Salinivibrio kushneri: one gene and its partners. The protein of the gene in region 2 interacts with the protein of the main gene of each other region in a pairwise test. Links are inferred from orthologs where the notes say so. Each region holds a gene or a part of one and is shown on either strand. Other genes may lie near its edges. The genes, in order: ung, ndk and N8M53_RS02480.

Region 1 (7,721 bases), 1.6 Mb from region 2 along the record:
TTATCTTTTGCTAAGCCTATCATTCCCGCATAAAAAAACCACCGCTGACCGCCCGCCAGGCTGGCTTATTTTCTCGCCTTTAACGTTTAGGGAGCGGCCACGCCTTATCGTCCAGTTGGCTGTGTAGCTCTGGGAAACGGCGGCTATCAAACACAGGTACTCGACCCAATGAACGCTGGGTGTGATAATCCTGAGCGAGACGCTTGACGATGCCCGATAACAAGAAGATCGCAATCATATTTACCAGCGCCATCATCCCCATTGACGCATCGGCGAGTGTCCACACCAACGGCAGCTCTGCCAACGCACCAAACATAACCATCCCTAAAACCACCGCGCGAAAGTACGGCAACGCCGGTCGACATCGGTGATCAATAAACAATAAATTGGTTTCTGCATACGAATAATTGGCAATAATGGAGGTAAAGGCGAAGAAGAAAATCGCGACTGCGACAAACTGCTCCCCCCAATCACCCACTTGGGCACTTAAGGCTCGCTGGGTTAACTCTACCCCTGTAATTTCGCCACCGGGAATATACTCCCCAGACAAGAGAATGATCGCGACCGTTGCCGTACAAATCACCAGAGTATCGACAAACACCCCGAGCATTTGTACATAACCTTGGGAAACGGGATGAGGCGGATAAGGCGTCGCCGAAGCGGCGGCATTCGGCGCTGACCCCATGCCCGCTTCATTCGAGAATAAGCCGCGCTTGATGCCTTGAATCATGCCCTGTGCCAGGGTGTAACCCAATGCTCCTGATGCCGCTTCGTGAAGACCAAATGCACTCTCTACTACCAGCATGAATACCGCAGGCACCTGCTCAAGATGCGTGACGACCACATACAAGGATAACGACAAATACAGTAGTGCCATCACGGGCACGATCACTTCGGCCGTTCGCGCTATCTGGCGCAAGCCACCATAAATAATCAACCCGCTGACCAGCACTAAGCCTGCGCCCACATAGGCAGGCGGCCAGGCAAAGGCCACTTGTGCCGCTTGTGATATAGAGTTGGCTTGCACCGAATTAAACACTAGGCCAAATGCTAAGATCAGCAATACTGAGAAAAGTACGCCCATCCAACGCATACCTAGCCCATGCTCCATGTAATAGGCCGGACCACCGCGAAAATAGCCGTCGGGATCCTGTACCTTATATACTTGCGCCAGCGTACTCTCTGCAAAAGCAGTCGCCATACCGAGAAATGCCATTAGCCACATCCAAAAGATCGCCCCCGGGCCACCTAAAGACAGAGCCACCGCCACCCCGGCCATGTTCCCCGTCCCCACGCGAGCGGCAAGACCAGTACACAAGGCTTGAAAAGACGAAATACTGCTTCCCTCACGACGTCTACTATGACGCATGACCGAAAACATATGAGAGAAGTGGCGAAACTGGATCCCTCCTAGTTTCAAGGTAAAAAAGATCCCACCACCGATGAGCACATAAATGAGTACCGAGCCCCAAATCAGATCATTAATAAAAGTGAGTAGGCTCAATGGACTGTCCCTCGTCGTAGTTAAGTAAGGATAATGAGCAATGCGGCGCAATCTTCGCGTGAACCTCTTCCTAGGTCAATTCAAACCCATCACGGCTGGGGCAACCGTCACTCATTTTAAAAATCAGTGATTGTGGTCTCATAAAAACTTCATCGGACTGCCACAAATGAGAAATACTTCAATTTTACGTTAGGGGAAGCTGTGGTACTTAAAAACTGACCGCAAGGTGAAAAAGAGGTGACTATGGAAAACATTGCCTTTAACGATTTGTTCGAGCAAGACAAGCCACAACGCAACGGACGCGCGAAACCAGTCAAACGTAAATGGAGAGAAATTGAAGCGCTGAAAGACAAACAGCGGCTTAAAAAAGAATTGGAAGAAATCGATATTTTTGGCGATTTCTCTCAACTGGACCTCGATTAACTCACCCTCAACATAGGATTGCTAAAAGGTGCTCACTGAGCACCTTTTTTTCATCATCCCTCAGCGACTTCGACTACTCCGCCTCGAGATAAGGCTGCCAATCAATCGGGGTTTTCCCCTGCGCTTGCAACAGCGCATTGGTTTGTGAAAAATGCTGACAACCAAAAAAGCCACGATGCGCGGATAGCGGTGATGGGTGAGGCGCGGTGAGTACATGATGCCGCTGACGGTCAATCGCTTTGCCTTTTTTCTGGGCATGCGCGCCCCATAATAAGAACACCACGCCTTGGCATTGCTGATTCACGGCCTCAATGACACGATCCGTAAAGGTTTCCCACCCAAGTTTGGCGTGGGAGTGCGCCTTCCCTTGCTCCACGGTCAGCACAGTATTGAGCAACAACACGCCTTGTTCGGCCCAGCTTTTTAAATAACCGTGAGAAGGCGTCGTAAAGCCCTCAATATCGGTCGCCAGCTCTTTGTAAATATTGACCAGTGACGGTGGTGTCTTCACACCTGGTAGCACGGAAAAACACAATCCGTGAGCTTGGTGCGGCCCGTGATACGGGTCTTGGCCCAGAATCACCACCTTTACATCGCCCAGCTCAGTATAGCGAAAGGCGTTAAACACATCTTCCTTAGGCGGAAAAACTGTCACGCCATTCGCACGTGCTTGCTCAACATAGGCCAAGGTTTCTCTAAAGTAATCTTGTTGTTTCTCACCAGCCAGCACCTGCTGCCACGTTTGCGCCTGAGTCATGGTTGCTCCTTTTCATCACACTGGCGCTATTCTAACGAGGCAGCGAGGCAAAATCAGTGTGTGGCGCGATCTTTTGTTCGCTCGGTGTGTGAATGGTAGTGGCGCTGACAGCGACCTTGTACTGCGCGGTTAGGGGTCGGCAAGCTAGCACGCGTTATCGTTGTCTTGATCATGGGGCATTCCTCATCATTGCGGATTCATCTTTCCCTATGAAATATTGATGCCAACTTTAAAAAACAAAAACAATCAATACCTTACATAAGTTCCGTATTAACTTGTGCCAAAAGGTGAACACACGTGGTGCAAATTTGCCTCATTAGCGCGCACACATCATTGTCTCATCATTAAAACTTTCATATGTAATTTTATTACCACATTTTTAACCAAAACGCTGCGGCATCTATCGCATCGACGGAGGGCGCGTGCTACAGTAAACACATTAGATAGACAAAGATTGATATAAGATAAATATCATAATGTTAAGAGTTAAATAAAATTGATTTATGTCAATAAAACCCCACTCTATAAAGGGTATATATAGTCACTCAAAATGATGAAATCTTACATCATAATAGTCACTATCATAAAAGGGGATAGGCCATGATCACTGGTATTCAAGTAACCTCAGCGGCCAATGATGAACTCGTTAATTCTATTTGGCTGATCGATAAAGACACCGATCAAGCACGTTGTGTCTGTGCCAAACAAGGCTTTGAAGCGGATCAGGAAGTTGCCCTATCTTCTTTGGGTGAATTCGATTACCGCGAAGTGAATATCGAAACACAAGCCATCAACGAAGGCGGCCAGCACCTTAATGTCAACGTACTAAAGCGTGAGACACTGGAAGATGCGGCTAAACACCCAGAGAAGTACCCACAGCTAACGATCCGTGTCTCTGGCTATGCGGTTCGCTTTAACTCACTGACCCCTGAGCAACAGCGCGACGTGATCACCCGTACTTTTACCAGCTCTCTATAGCCGTTCAACCAACGCTAACCAGACTGTGTATCAAATCAAACAGCCCGCAATCGCGGGCTGTTTTTGTATTAATAATGGTAATCTGTGGCTAGGCCTTACCCATTCACTTCAAGCAAGTAATCTCTTAGCGTTTGGAAATCAGCCTCTTGCTCGCGTGAAAGCAACGTCATTTGCGCATGCTTTGCCAGCGGCCCGGGAAGAGGAATATCTTTACCGAGGATCGCGTCGACCGACTCTTTAAATTTTGCCGGGTGAGCCGTGCACAAGAAGATCCCCTCTTCCCCTTCTTTCAGCTGCTCCGCGAGCAATCGGTATGCAATGGCACCATGGGGTTCACACAAGTAGCCCGCCTGAGAGAGTGACTTTAAGCTCTCAGCCGTTTCCTCATCGTCAGCACGCCCTGAGGCAAGTTCACTCAACGTCCACTGCTCACGGCGGAAAAGCTCTTCGATACGTGGCCAGTTATTGGGCTGACTCACGTCCATCGCGTTGGACAACGTGGCGATGGTTTGCTGCGGTGCCCACTCGCCTGAATCGAGGTACCGTGGCACGGTGTCATTAGCATTGGTGCCAGCGATAAAGCGCTTTATCGGCAGTCCCATCGCTTTAGCAAGCAAGCCTGCAGTGAGGTTGCCAAAATTACCACTGGGCACCGATATCACCACTTGGTCTCGCTTGTGTGGAGGCATTTGCGCCACCGCTTCGAAGTAGTAACAAATCTGTGCCATTAAGCGGCTAATGTTGATGGAGTTGGCCGAGTTAAGGCCAATGGTCTGACGAAGCTCGCTATCATCAAAGGCTTGTTTCACCATACTTTGGCAGTCATCAAAGGTGCCATTGATCGCGACCGTATGAATATTGCCTCCGAGGGTGCAAAAAAGCTTTTCCTGCAGCGGGCTGATTTTGCCTTTCGGGTACAAGATAACCACGTCGATATTATCAATGCCGTAAAACGCGTGAGCGACCGCGGCTCCCGTGTCCCCTGACGTTGCGGTAAGGATGGTGATCTTTTTGCCATCAGATACCGCCGCTAGCGACTGCGCCATAAAACGGCCACCAAAGTCTTTAAAGGCCAGTGTCGGGCCATGGAAAAGCTCTAGCGCATGAATATGGTCATCCACTTGTTCAAGTGGCGCGGCAAAGCTAAACGCATTACTAACCAGTTCGCTGATTTGGCTTTTGGGTAGTTCATCGCCAATGAGCGCGGATAAAATCTCGCTACTACGCTCCACCAAGGGCATGGCCAGTAATGCCTCGATGTCGTCGAAATACGGCAGCTTATCGGGAAAGAATAACCCTTGGCCGCGACCGAGCCCTTGCTGGACAGCTTGCGAGAATGACACGGTTTCACTGTGATCTTTGATGTTGTATAGCTTCATGCCTGACTTCCTATTTCTTTCGCGCCCTGTCCATCAATGCGACATACATGAACAAAGCCATCATTATTTTGTACATAGTGCTCGCGCAACCACTGCGCTAACCGCTCTGCCACCTGCAAATCATCACAAATGCTAAATAGCGTCGGTCCTGAGCCCGAGATCCCTGTCGCCAATGCACCACAGCTGGCCGCATAGTCGCGAGCGTCCACAAACCCCGGCAACAGTTTTTGCCGATACGGTTCAGCAACCACATCGCAAATTAAACTCGCCGCCAGTTGAGGCTGCTGGGTGTGGCACGCGTGAATAAAGCCGCCGAGGTAGCGACCATGAGCGATCACATCTTGCCGACGATACTGGGCGGGCAAGATGGTACGCGCCTCTGCGGTCGACACTTTGATGCCCGGGTAAGCCATCACCCAATACCAGTTTTCAAAGTGTGGCACCGCCTGACTAATTACCCCTTGGCTTTCCAACATAAGCTGCAAACCACCCAGGTAACACGGCGCGACATTGTCATAGTGTAAGCTGCCAGATATGGACGCTTCCATTTCCCCCATGAGCGTTAACATGGTGGTCTCATCAAGCGCATCGTCATGAAAACGATTAAGGGCATCGAGCGCGGCAACGATCGAGCATGCACTGGAACCAAGCCCTGATCCTATGGGCATATTTTTTTCCAGTACCATCGCCACCGGCTTCACAGAGAGGTGGTTAGCTTTTAGCGCCTCGACGTAGGCCAAGTAAGCCTTATAGACAATGTTGTCCTGCTCATTAGAGGGCAGCTTATCAGTAAAGCGGCCTTGGCAGCGCAATGAAAACGCATGATTTCCACCGTCAGCCACTTCCACCACATCACCCAGTAAGCTCCCATCAACCGGGCTCACCGCGGCGCCCAGCACATCGAACCCTACGCTCACATTGCCAATAGAGGCAGGCGCATAAACACGGACAGCCATGACTAAACTCCTAACTTCCAACCCAGGGTACGCATTAAGTCCGCAAACACCCCAGCAGCGGTCACGGCTGTTCCCGCGCCATAGCCGCGCAGTACCAATGGAATTGGCTGATAATAACGGCTATAGAAGGCCAATGCGTTCTCACCCTCTTTAATCTTATTCATCGGGTCATCGTCGGATACGGCTTGGATTTTGACAAAGCAGCGCCCGTCTTCAATACCACCGATATACCGCAAAACTTTACCTTCTTTGGCGGCTTCCTCTGACCATTGTTTAAAGTACGCATCGGCTTGAGGCAAGCGGGCCATGAAACTTTCAACATCGCCAGACTGATCAAAGCCAGGCGGAAGCGCTGGCTCGACCTCGACATCGTCAAGTTCGAGCTCCATGCCGGCTTCACGAGCCAAAATCAAGAGTTTACGTGCCACATCCATGCCCGACAGATCGTCCCGCGGATCCGGTTCGGTAAAACCATTATCACGCGCCACCTTGGTCGCGTCACTAAAGCTGGCACCTTCATCCAGCTTCCCGAAAATATGCGAGAGCGAACCCGATAAAATGCCAGAAAAACGTGACAATTCATCCCCCGCTGCAATCAGGTTCTGTAGGTTCTCAATAACTGGTAAGCCAGCCCCCACCGTGGTCTCATACATGAACTTTCGGTGGGTCCCACGCGCCGCCTGACGCAGTTGGTGATAGTAAGCCATGCTGCTGGTATTGGCTTTCTTGTTGGGGGTGATCACGTGAAAGCCTGCACGCAAAAAGTCTGCATATTGATCGGCGACCTGCTGATCGGCAGTGCAATCAATCAATACAGGGTTAATAATGTGATTACGCTGAACCAGTTGGATCATGCCCGCCAAGCTAAAGCTCGATAGATGATTCGGTAACTCATCACGCCAACTATTAAGATCAATGCCTTGGCTGTTTAACCACATCCCTTTGCTGTTGGCTAGGCCACACACTCGCATCACAATGCCTTGTTGCTTGAGTTTGGCTTGCTGACGGCGAATTTGCTCAATCAGCTCGCCACCCACACCACCAACACCAACGATAAATACATCCAAGTGATGTTGACTATTAAACAAGTTTTCATGACAGGCTTTGACTGCTTCTGAGACCCGCTCTGAAGGGACAACGGCAGAGATAGCACGTTCCGAGGAGCCTTGAGCAATGGCGACGATATTAACATTCACTTCCGCCAACGAGGTGAAAAAGCGCGACGCGACCCCTTTCGAGGTGCGCATGCCATCGCCCACCAAAGAGACAATCGACAGATCATCAATAAACTCGACCGGCTCGAGTAGGCCATCTTTCAGCTCAAGCTCAAAATGGTTACTCAGCACCTTGTCAGCTTTTGCTTTGTCCTGGCTTTGAATACAAAAGCTGATGCTGTATTCAGAGGAAGACTGAGTGATCAATACAATCGATACCCCTGCCGACGACATCGCGCCAAACACGCGTGACGCCATCCCCACCATGCCTTTCATACCAGGGCCTGATAGGTTAACCATGCTCAGATCGCTTAACGTAGTGATCCCTTTGATGGCCAGTTTATCTTCACCACTGTCTTCACCAATTAAGGTGCCTTCGGCCTGAGGATTGGTGGTGTTTTTGATTAAACAAGGAATATGGAAGCGTGCGATTGGCGCAATGGTTTTTGGGTGTAACACTTTTGCGCCAAAATACGATAGCTCCATCGCTTCTTGATAGCTCAATGACTT
Region 2 (7,559 bases):
CTTTACCATTGTCTCGCCACCACTTTTTAATGGCTTCAACCTGCTGCTCTTCTGTGGTGTAGACGTCCACGTTCTGTCCTCTTAAATCAATGCTTTTAGTGACGCGGCGATCTCATCCTGATTCAGTGTTTGTTGCTCGCCGCCTTTCAAATCTTTTAAGGCTACTGTGCCATTGGCGACTTCATCCTCGCCTAGCACCAGCGCCACAGAGGCGCCGACTTTGTCCGCGCGCTTAAACTGCTTCTTAAAGTTACCACCGCCGAAGTGCGACATCACACGCAGCCCTGGCACCTGCTCACGTAAGCGCTCAGCCAGTTTCATTCCTGCGACCATGGCACCTTCACCCGCCGTGACCATATACACATCCACTGCCGGGCGGACATCATCTTGGTTAAGGTTTTCCAGCATCAGAACGAGACGCTCTAACCCCATCGCAAACCCGACCGCAGGCGTAGCCTTGCCACCGAGTTGCTCAACCAAGCCGTCATAACGGCCACCACCGCACACCGTGCCTTGCGCCCCTAGGCTGTCAGTGATCCATTCAAACACGGTACGGTTGTAGTAATCGAGTCCACGCACCAAACGGTGGTTTACTTGGTATTCGATACCTGCTGCGTCCAAGAGTTCACACAACAGCGCAAAATGCTGTTTTGATTCGTCATCCAGGTAGTCGCCGAGCTGAGGCGCATCCACTAAAATGGCTTGGATATCTGCGTTTTTGGTATCGAGCACACGGAGAGGGTTAGTCTGCATGCGACGCTTACTGTCTTCATCCAGCACAGACTCGTGCTGCATTAAAAAGTCCACCAGCGCTTGACGATAATTCGCACGCGCTTGTGGTGAGCCAATCGAGTTGAGCTCCAATCGTACATGCTCTGCAATCCCTAGCTCCCGCCACATACGTGCGGTCATCATGATTAACTCAGCATCTACATCTGGGCCGTTAAGACCGAACACCTCTACACCAAATTGGTGGAACTGACGATAACGGCCTTTTTGCGGACGTTCATGACGGAACATTGGCCCGGTGTACCAAAGGCGGTGCTCTTGGTTGTACAGCAGGCCATTTTCAATCCCTGCTCGGACACAACCCGCGGTCCCTTCAGGACGCAAGGTGAGGCTGTCGCCGTTGCGATCATCGAAGGTATACATTTCTTTTTCGACAACGTCTGTCACTTCACCAATCGCACGGCTAAACAAATGCGTTGCTTCCACAATAGGCATGCGAACTTCGCTATAGCCGTAAGCGCTCACTACCTTTTTAATCGTAGATTCGAGCTTTTGCCATAAAGGAGATTGAGACGGGAGGCAGTCATTCATGCCTCGAATTGCTTGAATTGTTTTAGCCACGTTAACTTCCGTTACCGAAATGATGTAAAAAGGGGAGAAGGCCGCCTAACGGCTTAGCCCTCTTGATCGATTTGAGACACCTTGATGCGGTTGCGTTCATCCATCATCGCCGCTTTGGCGCGGATTTTTGCCTCCAACTCATCCACCAAGTTGTCGTTATTAAAGCGCTCTTTCTGGCGTTTACCGTCCAGATAGTAAGCGCTGCGCTTGTTACCACCCGCGAGGCCAAGATGCGAGGCCTCGGCTTCACCAGGGCCATTGACCACACAACCAATCACAGAGACATCCATTGGGGTCAGTATGTCTTCCACGCGCTGCTCAAGCGCATTGACCGTGCCAATCACATCAAACTCTTGACGCGAACAGCTCGGACACGCAATGAAGTTGACGCCACGCGAGCGAATGCGAAGTGACTTAAGAATATCGAAGCCGACTTTGATTTCTTCGACCGGATCAGCGGCGAGCGATACACGCAAGGTATCACCAATGCCTTCCGCCAATAGCATTCCCAAGCCCACGGATGACTTAACCGCACCAGCACGCGCGCCACCCGCCTCGGTAATGCCAAGGTGAAGGGGCTGATCGATTTGCTGCGCGAGTTTGCGATAAGACTCAACCGCTAGGAAGACATCTGACGCTTTAACGCTGACTTTAAACTGATCAAAGTTAAGACGGTCAAGAATATCGACATGACGCATGGCCGACTCGACCAAGGCATCGGGAGTTGGCTCCCCGTACTTTTCTTGCAGATCGCGCTCCAGTGAGCCGCCATTCACACCAATACGGATTGGAATGTTTTTGTCACGTGCGGCATCCACCACCGCCCGAATGCGCTCTTCTTTACCAATATTACCTGGGTTGATACGCAAACAGTCGACACCATACTCCGCCACTTTTAATGCAATACGGTAGTCAAAATGGATGTCTGCTACCAAAGGGATCGACGTTTGCGCTTTAATCTCTTTAAACGCTTCCGCTGCATCCATGGTGGGAACCGATACCCGAACAATATCTGCCCCCACCCCTTCTAGCGCTTTAATTTGCGCGACAGTGGCGGCGACATCCGTGGTTCGTGTGTTGGTCATAGATTGCACGGCAATCGGCGCGCCATCACCAATCGGCACATTGCCGACATTAATGCGCGTTGAGGGACGGCGTTTGATGGGAGTTTCGTTGTGCATATCGACGTTCTCTGATTACTGCGGAAGGCGCAACCGAGCCACTTGGCCGGTTGGGAAGCCATCAAGATCAATATTGTCGCCATTAAAGGTGATTTTCACCACACTGGGGGCACCCAATACCAATTGATAAGGGGTGTCGCCGGTTAGGGTCACTTGCTCACCCTCAGACTTTATCCCGGTTGCCAATCGTTCACCATTGGCATCTCGCACGTCTATCCAGCAATCACCACTAAATGTCATCACTAGACGGTTATTGACCGTGCTCGCGGGGGCTTCATCCTCTGCGGTTGGCTGTGCCTCTGGATCGATTTGCGTCGTCGTTTCGTCCATTTGCACCGGCTCGGCAGCAGTCCCCGATTCTGACTCTGTCGATACTGAGCGGTTCTCTTGACTAGACACGGGCTCGTTAACGGTATCTTGTGCGTCCGTTTCCTGTAACTCCGCCCCTTGTGAGGCCGTCGAGTCTGTCGCCGCGGGCTCGGCCATCGCCGGTGCATCTGTGGCAACCATCGCGCTATCTTGCTCTGACGGGGTCGTGACGAGCTCATCCGCTTGTTGGCTATCCAGCTGTGTTGGCACAGACGTCATGGCCTGCTGATTTTGCCAGTACCACACGCCGGTGATACCAACCGCAATAGCGATGATCACCCAAGACAACCACATCAGTCGACTTTCGCTCTTTTGCCGCCGCGTTTTGCGCGAGAAGCTTTGCATTTTTTGTACGGTGGCCGCACTGCTCGCTTCCATATTGCTATTACCCAAAAGCTGATCAGCGTCGATTTGCATCAGCTTGGCATAGGAACGCAAATAGCCACGTGTAAACGTGGCCAATTGATCCATGTCTGGGTTGTTTTGTTCAAGGTCCTCAATGACACTGACTCGTAACCGAAGTCGGTCAGCAACATCACGAACACTCCAGCCCATTTTCTCTCGCGCTTGCTTTAATACTTCCCCGGGCGCAGGTTGGGTATCAGATTGCGCTTGTTCTTCCGTCTGTTCAGTATTCATTCGCTAGGTACAATTGATATTCTTTGGATTCTGGAAACCGTTGCGCCAATCGCTGAGCGTCATGGGCAGCTCGCTCCGTGTAGCCTTGTTGCTGATAAGCTTTCACTAGCAATAACAGTCCTGCAGGTTGAACACCAACGCGTTGGTGGAGCCGCTTGATACGTGCTACGGCCTCTGCCACTTGCCCAGTATCTATCTCTAATTTGGCAAGTTGTAAACCAGCACGGACATTAAGCGGGTCGTGATCAGCCGCTTTGCTAAACAAGGCTTTTGCGCGTTCTACGTGGCCAGCTTTTAGCTGACAAAACGCCGCGTTTTCATAACTGTCTGACACACGATGATAATACGGTTGTACGACTGCTTGCAAAAATGCGTCATTCGCCGCGGCAAATCGCTGTTGTTCGCACAAGAAAACACCGTAATTGTTATATACATCACCTTTTTCAGACGCTTGCGCTAACGCTTTTTGATATAAGCGATCCGCTTTGTCGTTTTCACCGACACGTTGTTGATAATACGCCATCGACAGCGAGGTGCGATAGTAGTTAGGCGCATATTGGCGCGCTTGCTGCAAGTTTTGCTGCGCTTGTTGATAGCGATCACTGTTTAGATAGCCTAATCCCAGTGCAATGCGCGCCTCTGCGGCTTGAATCTTATCAAACTTGGGCTCGTTATGCTGCGAACCTGACGATGAACATCCAGCCAACGCCATCAACATGCCCAATACCCAAACCGTTTTTGTCATGCTATCCCCTTGTCACCCTCTCATTTAGACGGGTCGAACAGGGATAACCTCCTGTGCGCCCAGTCGCTTCTCGGCACGCTTGGTTCGGTCGACAATGTCACCGGCAAGTTGGCCACACGCTGCGTCAATGTCGTCGCCTCGTGTTTTACGTACCGTCACCGTAAAGTCGTATTCCATCAAGGTTTTCATAAACCTATCAATACGAGAATTACTCGGTTTGTTGAACGGTGATCCAGGATACGGGTTAAATGGGATCAGGTTAATCTTCGCTGGGGTGTCTTTTAATAGCTCTGCGAGTTGGCGCGCATGCTCCATGTCGTCGTTAACATGATCCAGCAAGATATATTCTACCGTCACACGGCCGCGGTTGGCATTTGAGGTTTCAATATAACGGTGTACCGCATCCAGAAAAGCCTCAATATCCCAACGATCATTAATCGGCATAATTTGGCTACGCAGCTCATCGTTCGGCGCATGCAGTGAGATCGCCAAGGCCACATCGATTTTGCCAATCATTTGCTCCAAGCCAGAAACCACGCCAGATGTCGACACGGTGACCCGGCGCTTAGATAAACCATACGCATTGTCATCGAGCATCAAATTCAGAGAGGGGAGAAGATTTTTCATGTTGAGCAGTGGCTCTCCCATGCCCATCATCACCACGTTGGTGATCGGACGACGGCCCGTCTCTTTCTCAATGCCAATCTCTTTTGACGCACGCCACACCTGTCCGATGATCTCAGACACACGCAAGTTGCGGTTAAAACCTTGCGCTCCGGTTGAGCAGAATTTGCAATCAAGCGCACAACCTACTTGAGAGGAGACACACAGTGTTGCCCGATCATCTTCGGGAATATACACGGTTTCCACGTCTTGACCGCCCACACGCATTGCCCACTTGATGGTGCCGTCTTTGGAGTAATGCGCTTCACTGACTTCTGGGGCTTTAATTTCTGCCACCCGCTTGAGTTTCTCACGCAACTTCTTGTTGATGTTGTTCATTTCATCGAAGTCGTCGCAACCAAAGTGATACATCCACTTCATGACTTGGTCAGCGCGGAAGGCTTTTTCGCCGAGCTCATCAGCGAAGTAGGCACGCAATCCTTGCCTGTCAAAATCAAGCAGATTAACTTTCTCTGTCGTCATTGGGGGTTGCCTCGTAAGAACTAGCTAGGTGGTAAGACTCAATCATCGCCTCACGCGTGCCGACGCCTTACCTTGATCATAGCCAAGATATCTCCTCGGGACGCGCTTAAGGCGCGAAATTGTACAGGCTTTAGATCACAGTTTCCACTCTCTAACAGCGGGGTTATTCAATGTGGTCGTCTGATATCGATAGGCAGAAAAAAAGAGGCTGACGCCTCTTTTGGAAGGTTAAAAAGCAGGTGCTTGATTTAGCAGCGAGGATGAATTTCATCCGCGGTAAAAAAGTACGCGATTTCGCGCTCTGCAGATGCAGGGCTATCAGAGCCATGCACTGAGTTGTATTGCATGCTTTCCGCATAGTCAGCGCGCAATGTGCCACAGGCCGCTTCTTCTGGATTGGTTTTTCCCATCAACTCACGGTAGCGGCTGATCGCGCTCTCGCCTTCCAGTACTTGTACCATGATAGGGCCTGACGTCATGAACCCAACCAAGGATTCAAAGAAAGGCTTCCCTTGGTGCTCGGCATAAAATCCTTCTGCCTGCTCTTTGCTAAGATGGAGCATTTTCGCTGCGACGATACGCAAACCAGCACTTTCGATACGCTGATAAAGCGTGCCAATCAAATTACGCTCTACGGCATCAGGTTTAACGATAGAAAAAGTGCGTTCAATGGTCATTCGCTTGTCCTTTCACTGTCTGAATCTGGCCCGCTAGGGGCAACAACGCGCTTACCCTAGCAAATTTCCTCGTCTGTCCCTATGACCAATCGGGTGAAGCGTTAACTCACACAAAAAATTGTTAACACTTCACTCGACGTATCACGGGCTATTTGGCTTGTTCAAGTAAGACGCGCGCCAGGGTTTTCACACCCATACCGGTCGCGCCCACGGCCCATTTATCATTGGCTGCTTTGCGGTAGGTGCCAGAGCAATCAATGTGCATCCAGCCTTTTTGGTAACCTTCAACAAAGTAGGAAAGGAACGCTGCTGCCGTACTCGCCCCCGGCATATACGCCCCAATCGACGCATTGGCAATATCAGCAAACGAGGAAGGAAGCAGCTGACGGTGGAACTCAGCTAATGGCAATGGCCACATGCCCTCCCCTTCTTTTTGCGCCGCGTCAAGCGTGCAATGTGCGAGCTCATCATCAAAACTGAACAGGGCGTGGTAATCATTACCCAGTGCCGCTTTTGCCGATCCGGTGAGCGTGGCGCAATCAATCAGCAGTTCAGGTTTTTGCTCACTCGCATACATTAGGCCATCAGCGAGCACCAAGCGCCCTTCCGCATCCGTATTGAGTACTTCAACGGTCACGCCATTTTTGTAAGTAATGATGTCGCCCAGTTTGTAAGCGCTGCTTGAGATCATGTTCTCGGCACAGCAAAGCACCAATTTAACGCGCTTATTCAACCCTTTGGCAATCGCCATCGCGAGCGCTCCGGTCGCTGTTGCTGAGCCGCCCATGTCCGCTTTCATGGTGGTCATAAAGTCAGAGCCTTTAATGCTGTAGCCGCCAGAATCAAAGGTGATCCCTTTACCCACCAAACACGCATACACAGGCGCATCCGGATCACCGGTAGGGTTATAGTCGAGTTGCAACATGGTTGGCTTGCGCGCTGAACCACGACCGACGGTATAAATGCCGTTCCAGCCTTTCTCTAATAAATCCGTGCCCGAGATGATTTTATAAGTGACCTGGTCGGGTGCCATGGATTTCACAAACTCCCCCGCGCGTGCCACCAGCTGATGCGGGCCAACTTCTTCTGCGGTTTGGTTGATGATATCGCGCACCCAGTCACCCACGGTCTGTCGAAGCTCGAACTCTTGGGTATCGCCATCGTTCAACACGGTCTGCGTAAAGGCAACCTTATTTTTGGGGCCGCGAAGTCCTTGGTAAAACGCCCACACTAATTCAAGATCCCAATGCTCGCCGGTCAGGCTCAGTGCCGGAACACCTTGCCCTTCAAGTTTGCGCGCCGCTTGTTGCACCTTGTCTCGCTGATTGGCGTCTTTAGGTGCATGGATCACCGCTTTGTCGGTGTCGAAAGAGACCAGCGCGTTGTCGCCCCACTGCGATGCAGCCGGTTGATGCGACAGAATAACCTTTAGTGAATCTGACATGTTGCACT
Region 3 (4,054 bases), 1.6 Mb from region 2 along the record:
GAATGGTGCCTTCGATGGCTTTAAGTTTTTTCAGTGCCTTGTAGGCATGATCGCTGTCTTCAACATCAATCACCACATAACCAATTTGCGACGATGTTTGTAAGTACTGTGCGGCGATATTGACGTCTTCGTCGGCAAAGGTGGTGTTGATTTTGGTCAGCACCCCCGGACGGTTAGCGTGAATATGCAGCAAGCGCGAGCGGCCTTTATGTTCTGGCAATGACACTTCAGGGAAGTTGACGCATGACAAGGTCGAACCGTTGTCGGAGTATTTAACCAATTTCCCTGCAACCTCTAGGCCAATGTTTTCCTGCGCTTCTTGGGTTGACCCACCAATATGCGGTGTGAGTAATGCATTATCAAACGCTTGTAGCGGAGAGCTGAATGCGTCTTTGTTGGTTTTTGGTTCAACCGGGAAAACATCGATTGCTGCCCCAGCCAAATGCTTGCTTTCTAGCGCGCCACATAGGGCATCGATGTCGACCACCGTGCCGCGTGAGGCATTAATAAAGATCGCCCCCGGCTTCATGCGGGCAAAGGCCTCGGCATCAATCATATTCTGCGTGCTTGGTGTCTCGGGGACATGAAGCGAGACAATATCACTGCGATTAAGCAGCTCTGTGAGCGAGTTAACTTGAATGGCGTTGCCCAAAGAGAGCTTATTATCAACATCATAATAATACACACGCATCCCTAAGTTTTCCGCCAAGATACTCAGCTGGGTGCCGATATGGCCATAGCCAATAATACCGAGCACCTTACCGCGAGCCTCAAAGGAGCGGTCAGCGGATTTTTGCCATTCACCGCGATGCGCTTTGGCATTTTTTTCGGGGATCCCGCGTAGGAGCAGCAGGATCTCACCCAAAACCAGCTCTGCGACACTGCGGGTGTTGGAGAAAGGTGCGTTAAAGACGGGAATTCCGCGCTTAGCCGCGGCATCAAGGTCGACTTGGTTGGTACCGATACAAAAGCAACCAACCGCCACCAGCTTCTTCGCTTTTGCAAAGACAGCTTCGGTCAACTGGGTGCGAGATCGTAACCCAACAAAGTGTGCGTCTTGAATGGCCTCTTCAAGATCCTCACCGGTGAGTGAGCCTTTGTGGTACTCGATGTTGGTGTACCCGGCCTGCTTGAACGCTTCAACTGCAGTCGGGTGGACGCCTTCGAGTAATAAGATTTTGATTTTATTCTTGTCCAGTGAATAGTGTGACATGCGGGCTGTTCTCTTCCTTAGAAACAATAATGGTAGCAATGTTGCGCCTGAGTGCCGGGGCGCATCGTACCTTATTCCCTCGCGTGGATGGCGAAGGGGAGTGGCGGTTGATTGACCTGGTCATTAGGTTGATCTTTTACGTCAAAAGACCGCAGGGCATGCGATGTGCCGGTATCAGAACAGTGACCAAGATAACAAAAATTCACATGTGGGGTAAGAATTATCCGTTCTAGGCCATAAAAAAAGCACCTTAAAAAAGGTGCTTTTAACTTATTGATTACATTGAGCGCAAACGTTTGGCTTTTTTTGATATTACCGGTGAGGCGTAAGCATTTGATTTGCTGTGTTATGCACTCAGCTTGCCACTTTTTTCACACCAGAATCTGTCCCTGTAAGGACGATATCTGCGCCGCGATTGGCAAATAGGCCAACCGTCACCACGCCAGGAATGGCATTGATGGCGTCTTCTAATCCTTTTGGATCTTGGATTTTCATATTGTGGACGTCGAGAATGACGTTGCCATTATCCGTGATCACACCCTGACGGTAACACGGGTCACCCCCTAGCTTGAGCAATTCACGCGCGACATAAGAGCGTGCCATGGGGATCACTTCAACGGGAAGTGGAAACTCGCCGAGTACATCCACATGCTTGGTATCGTCGATAATACATACGAACTTTTTGGCGATTGCTGCGACGATTTTTTCACGCGTTAGGGCAGCACCGCCACCTTTAATCATATGATTGCGCGCATTAATTTCATCGGCGCCGTCAACATAGATATCTAAACTTGCCACTTCATTGGCGTCGAGAACCTCAATGCCCAAGGCTTTCAGTCGCTCAGTCGATGCCTCAGAGCTCGAGACCGCGCCTTTGATTTGCTCTTTAATCGGGGCAAGGGCATCAATAAAGTAGTTCACGGTCGACCCCGTTCCCACACCAATGATGCTGCCGGGTTTTACATATTCAACCGCGGCTTCGCCAGTGGCTTTCTTCTTCTCGTCTTGGGTCATGGTAACTCCTGAATCAAAGGGATTGAGCGTGATTATAGCGAAGCCGCGAGATGGCGTCAGGGGCTAGGTCGCGAAATACGTATTGGCCAGTGCCAATGTTGGCTAGGGGTCAAAATATGGGGTAAAGGCACATCCCATTGCTCGGTCGGTAACGTGGGCCATTGCTGGCAATCATGCGCGAGCCCAACCGCGACCGCATCCGGTGCGCATATCCCGAGGGTACGATCATAATACCCGCCTCCCATGCCAAGGCGCTGCCCTTTAGCATCAAATGCCACCAAGGGCGTGGCAATCACCCCTAGTTTTTCGCTGGGTATCAAGGTGCGAATGTCGAGCTGGGGCTCGGCGATCCCATACCCATTAACCCGCATTGGAGTAGTGGGAGTGTAGAGGAGAAACAATAAGTGACCGCGGCTAAAGGGGTGAACGACAGGTAAATAGACATTTTTATTCGCGTCCCAACATGCCTCTATGACAGGCATTGTATCTAGCTCGCCGTCAAAGGAGAGGTACAGGGCAATGTCCGTGGCTTTTTTCACGTCGGGCAGCGCCATAAATCGCTGCGTAACCGTCTGTGCAGCTTGCTTTTGTTGCGCAGGAGAAAGCTGACGACGCGCTTTGCGGATAGTGTGTCGAATGTGTTGTCTAGGCTGCATAACTGTCCTTAATGCTAGCCAAAGGGTGGAGAAGAGGACCCCGGGGTGCCGTTGGGATCGATGGCCCTTGAACCCGCTGGTTCAAGGCGGGTGGGTAGTATAAGCCGTAGGCTTCTCGGTACATGCCGAGCTTGCTCAGTAGCCTATAACAACGCACCCTTGGTTTTGCTTATCGGCTCAGGGACGTAGATCCGCTGACAAACACCCCAGGGAATTGGATTATTCTTGCGATCCTTGCGACGCCATTGCTTTGTCCAGTTGGGACGTCATCAGGGCGGTCCGTTGCGTTACCTGATCTTGTAATGTCTCCAACGACTGTTTGGCATCATTTAATTCATGACAAACATTGAGAGCCGCGATGGCGATTAGCTGCTCTGTATTGGACACTTTAGTGCGCTCAGCCAGCCGATGCAACCGTTGATCGAACTCGCTTGCTGCATCTTTAAGCGCTTGCTCTTGTCCTGGCGGACAATTGACGCGAACAAGACGATCTAGAATTTTAATTTCAACCGGTTGTGTGCTCATAGTCCCAAGCTGGCTCCTCATGCGGCCCGACAGTTCGAGGGCCCAGTACACAGTAATATGGCGCTATTCTAGCAATTATTTCTGCCAATACACTACATCGAAGATCATCCACCGTGTTGGTGCCGGGATTTTAATCAAACATGTTGGCCTCAACCCCTCTATTGTGGCTGGATGGCACGAACAAGCCCTTTGAGCATAAATGTGAATTAGCTCGCGTCTTATCTTCCTTCTTGCTGATGTGATTGATCTTTATCATCGTGATGGACGCGCCCGGGTCGATACACTGCGTGACGCAAATTGGCAGACTTGAGGTCGCTGCTGCTATCAGCCTTTTGATGTCAATATCGGTTTTTTATCGCAGTGATTCAGCCTGCTGGTGTGAAATGCTAAACTGTGTCCTTTCATTTTTTAACGTATGACCAAGGGCAAGATCGTGACTGATACCCGTTTACCCGCTTATGCGACAACAGCAGACACACTGAGTGCGGATAGTTTGGCCGTGACCCCAGCAGAGATGCATGGCTTAATTGCCGGCATGCTCAGTGGCGGCTTAGAGCTGGAAGATGGCAGTTGGCTGACCATGCTGTATGACTATACCCACCAAGGCATGGGGTGGCCGATGGAGTCGAAGACGCTTGCGATGCAA

The links.
Region 1: the proteins of ndk (region 2) and ung interact in binary tests that used the Escherichia coli proteins (3 or more experiments, as listed by UniProt). The link is inferred for Salinivibrio kushneri from one-to-one orthologs.
Region 3: the proteins of ndk (region 2) and N8M53_RS02480 interact in binary tests that used the Escherichia coli proteins (3 or more experiments, as listed by UniProt). The link is inferred for Salinivibrio kushneri from one-to-one orthologs.

Annotation. Positions count from the first base shown.
Region 1 is NZ_CP114588.1:493,808-501,528, reverse strand. The notes cover bases 843-3,683. They hold ung (uracil-DNA glycosylase), read right to left. Parts: upstream 2,685-3,683; coding sequence 2,001-2,684; downstream 843-2,000. Other genes in these bases: grcA (autonomous glycyl radical cofactor GrcA), read left to right, coding at 3,285-3,662; N8M53_RS02455 (DUF3545 family protein), read left to right, coding at 1,748-1,927; N8M53_RS02460 (alanine/glycine:cation symporter family protein), read right to left, coding at 843-1,504. Also shown: more of N8M53_RS02460, read right to left, coding at 80-842; thrC (threonine synthase), read right to left, coding at 3,758-5,041; thrB (homoserine kinase), read right to left, coding at 5,038-5,997; thrA (bifunctional aspartate kinase/homoserine dehydrogenase I), read right to left, coding at 6,000-7,721. UniProt on the Escherichia coli protein: Excises uracil residues from the DNA which can arise as a result of misincorporation of dUMP residues by DNA polymerase or due to deamination of cytosine.
Region 2 is NZ_CP114588.1:2,100,684-2,108,242, forward strand. What follows is about bases 4,394-7,160. They hold ndk (nucleoside-diphosphate kinase), read right to left. Parts: upstream 6,108-7,160; coding sequence 5,679-6,107; downstream 4,394-5,678. Other genes in these bases: N8M53_RS09905 (bifunctional tRNA (adenosine(37)-C2)-methyltransferase TrmG/ribosomal RNA large subunit methyltransferase RlmN), read right to left, coding at 4,394-5,430; pepB (aminopeptidase PepB), read right to left, coding at 6,256-7,160. Also shown: N8M53_RS09880 (YfgM family protein), read right to left, coding at 1-70; hisS (histidine--tRNA ligase), read right to left, coding at 82-1,350; ispG (flavodoxin-dependent (E)-4-hydroxy-3-methylbut-2-enyl-diphosphate synthase), read right to left, coding at 1,404-2,531; cytoskeleton protein RodZ, read right to left, coding at 2,547-3,539; type IV pilus biogenesis/stability protein PilW, read right to left, coding at 3,529-4,284; more of N8M53_RS09905, read right to left, coding at 4,309-4,393; more of pepB, read right to left, coding at 7,161-7,551. UniProt on the Escherichia coli protein: Major role in the synthesis of nucleoside triphosphates other than ATP. The ATP gamma phosphate is transferred to the NDP beta phosphate via a ping-pong mechanism, using a phosphorylated active-site intermediate.
Region 3 is NZ_CP114588.1:502,411-506,464, forward strand. What follows is about bases 1,084-4,054. They hold N8M53_RS02480 (5-formyltetrahydrofolate cyclo-ligase), read right to left. Parts: upstream 2,884-4,054; coding sequence 2,284-2,883; downstream 1,084-2,283. Other genes in these bases: serA (phosphoglycerate dehydrogenase), read right to left, coding at 1,084-1,213; rpiA (ribose-5-phosphate isomerase RpiA), read right to left, coding at 1,568-2,227; zapA (cell division protein ZapA), read right to left, coding at 3,103-3,408; N8M53_RS02495 (UPF0149 family protein), read left to right, coding at 3,842-4,054. Also shown: more of serA, read right to left, coding at 1-1,083. UniProt on the Escherichia coli protein: Involved in the removal of 5-formyltetrahydrofolate.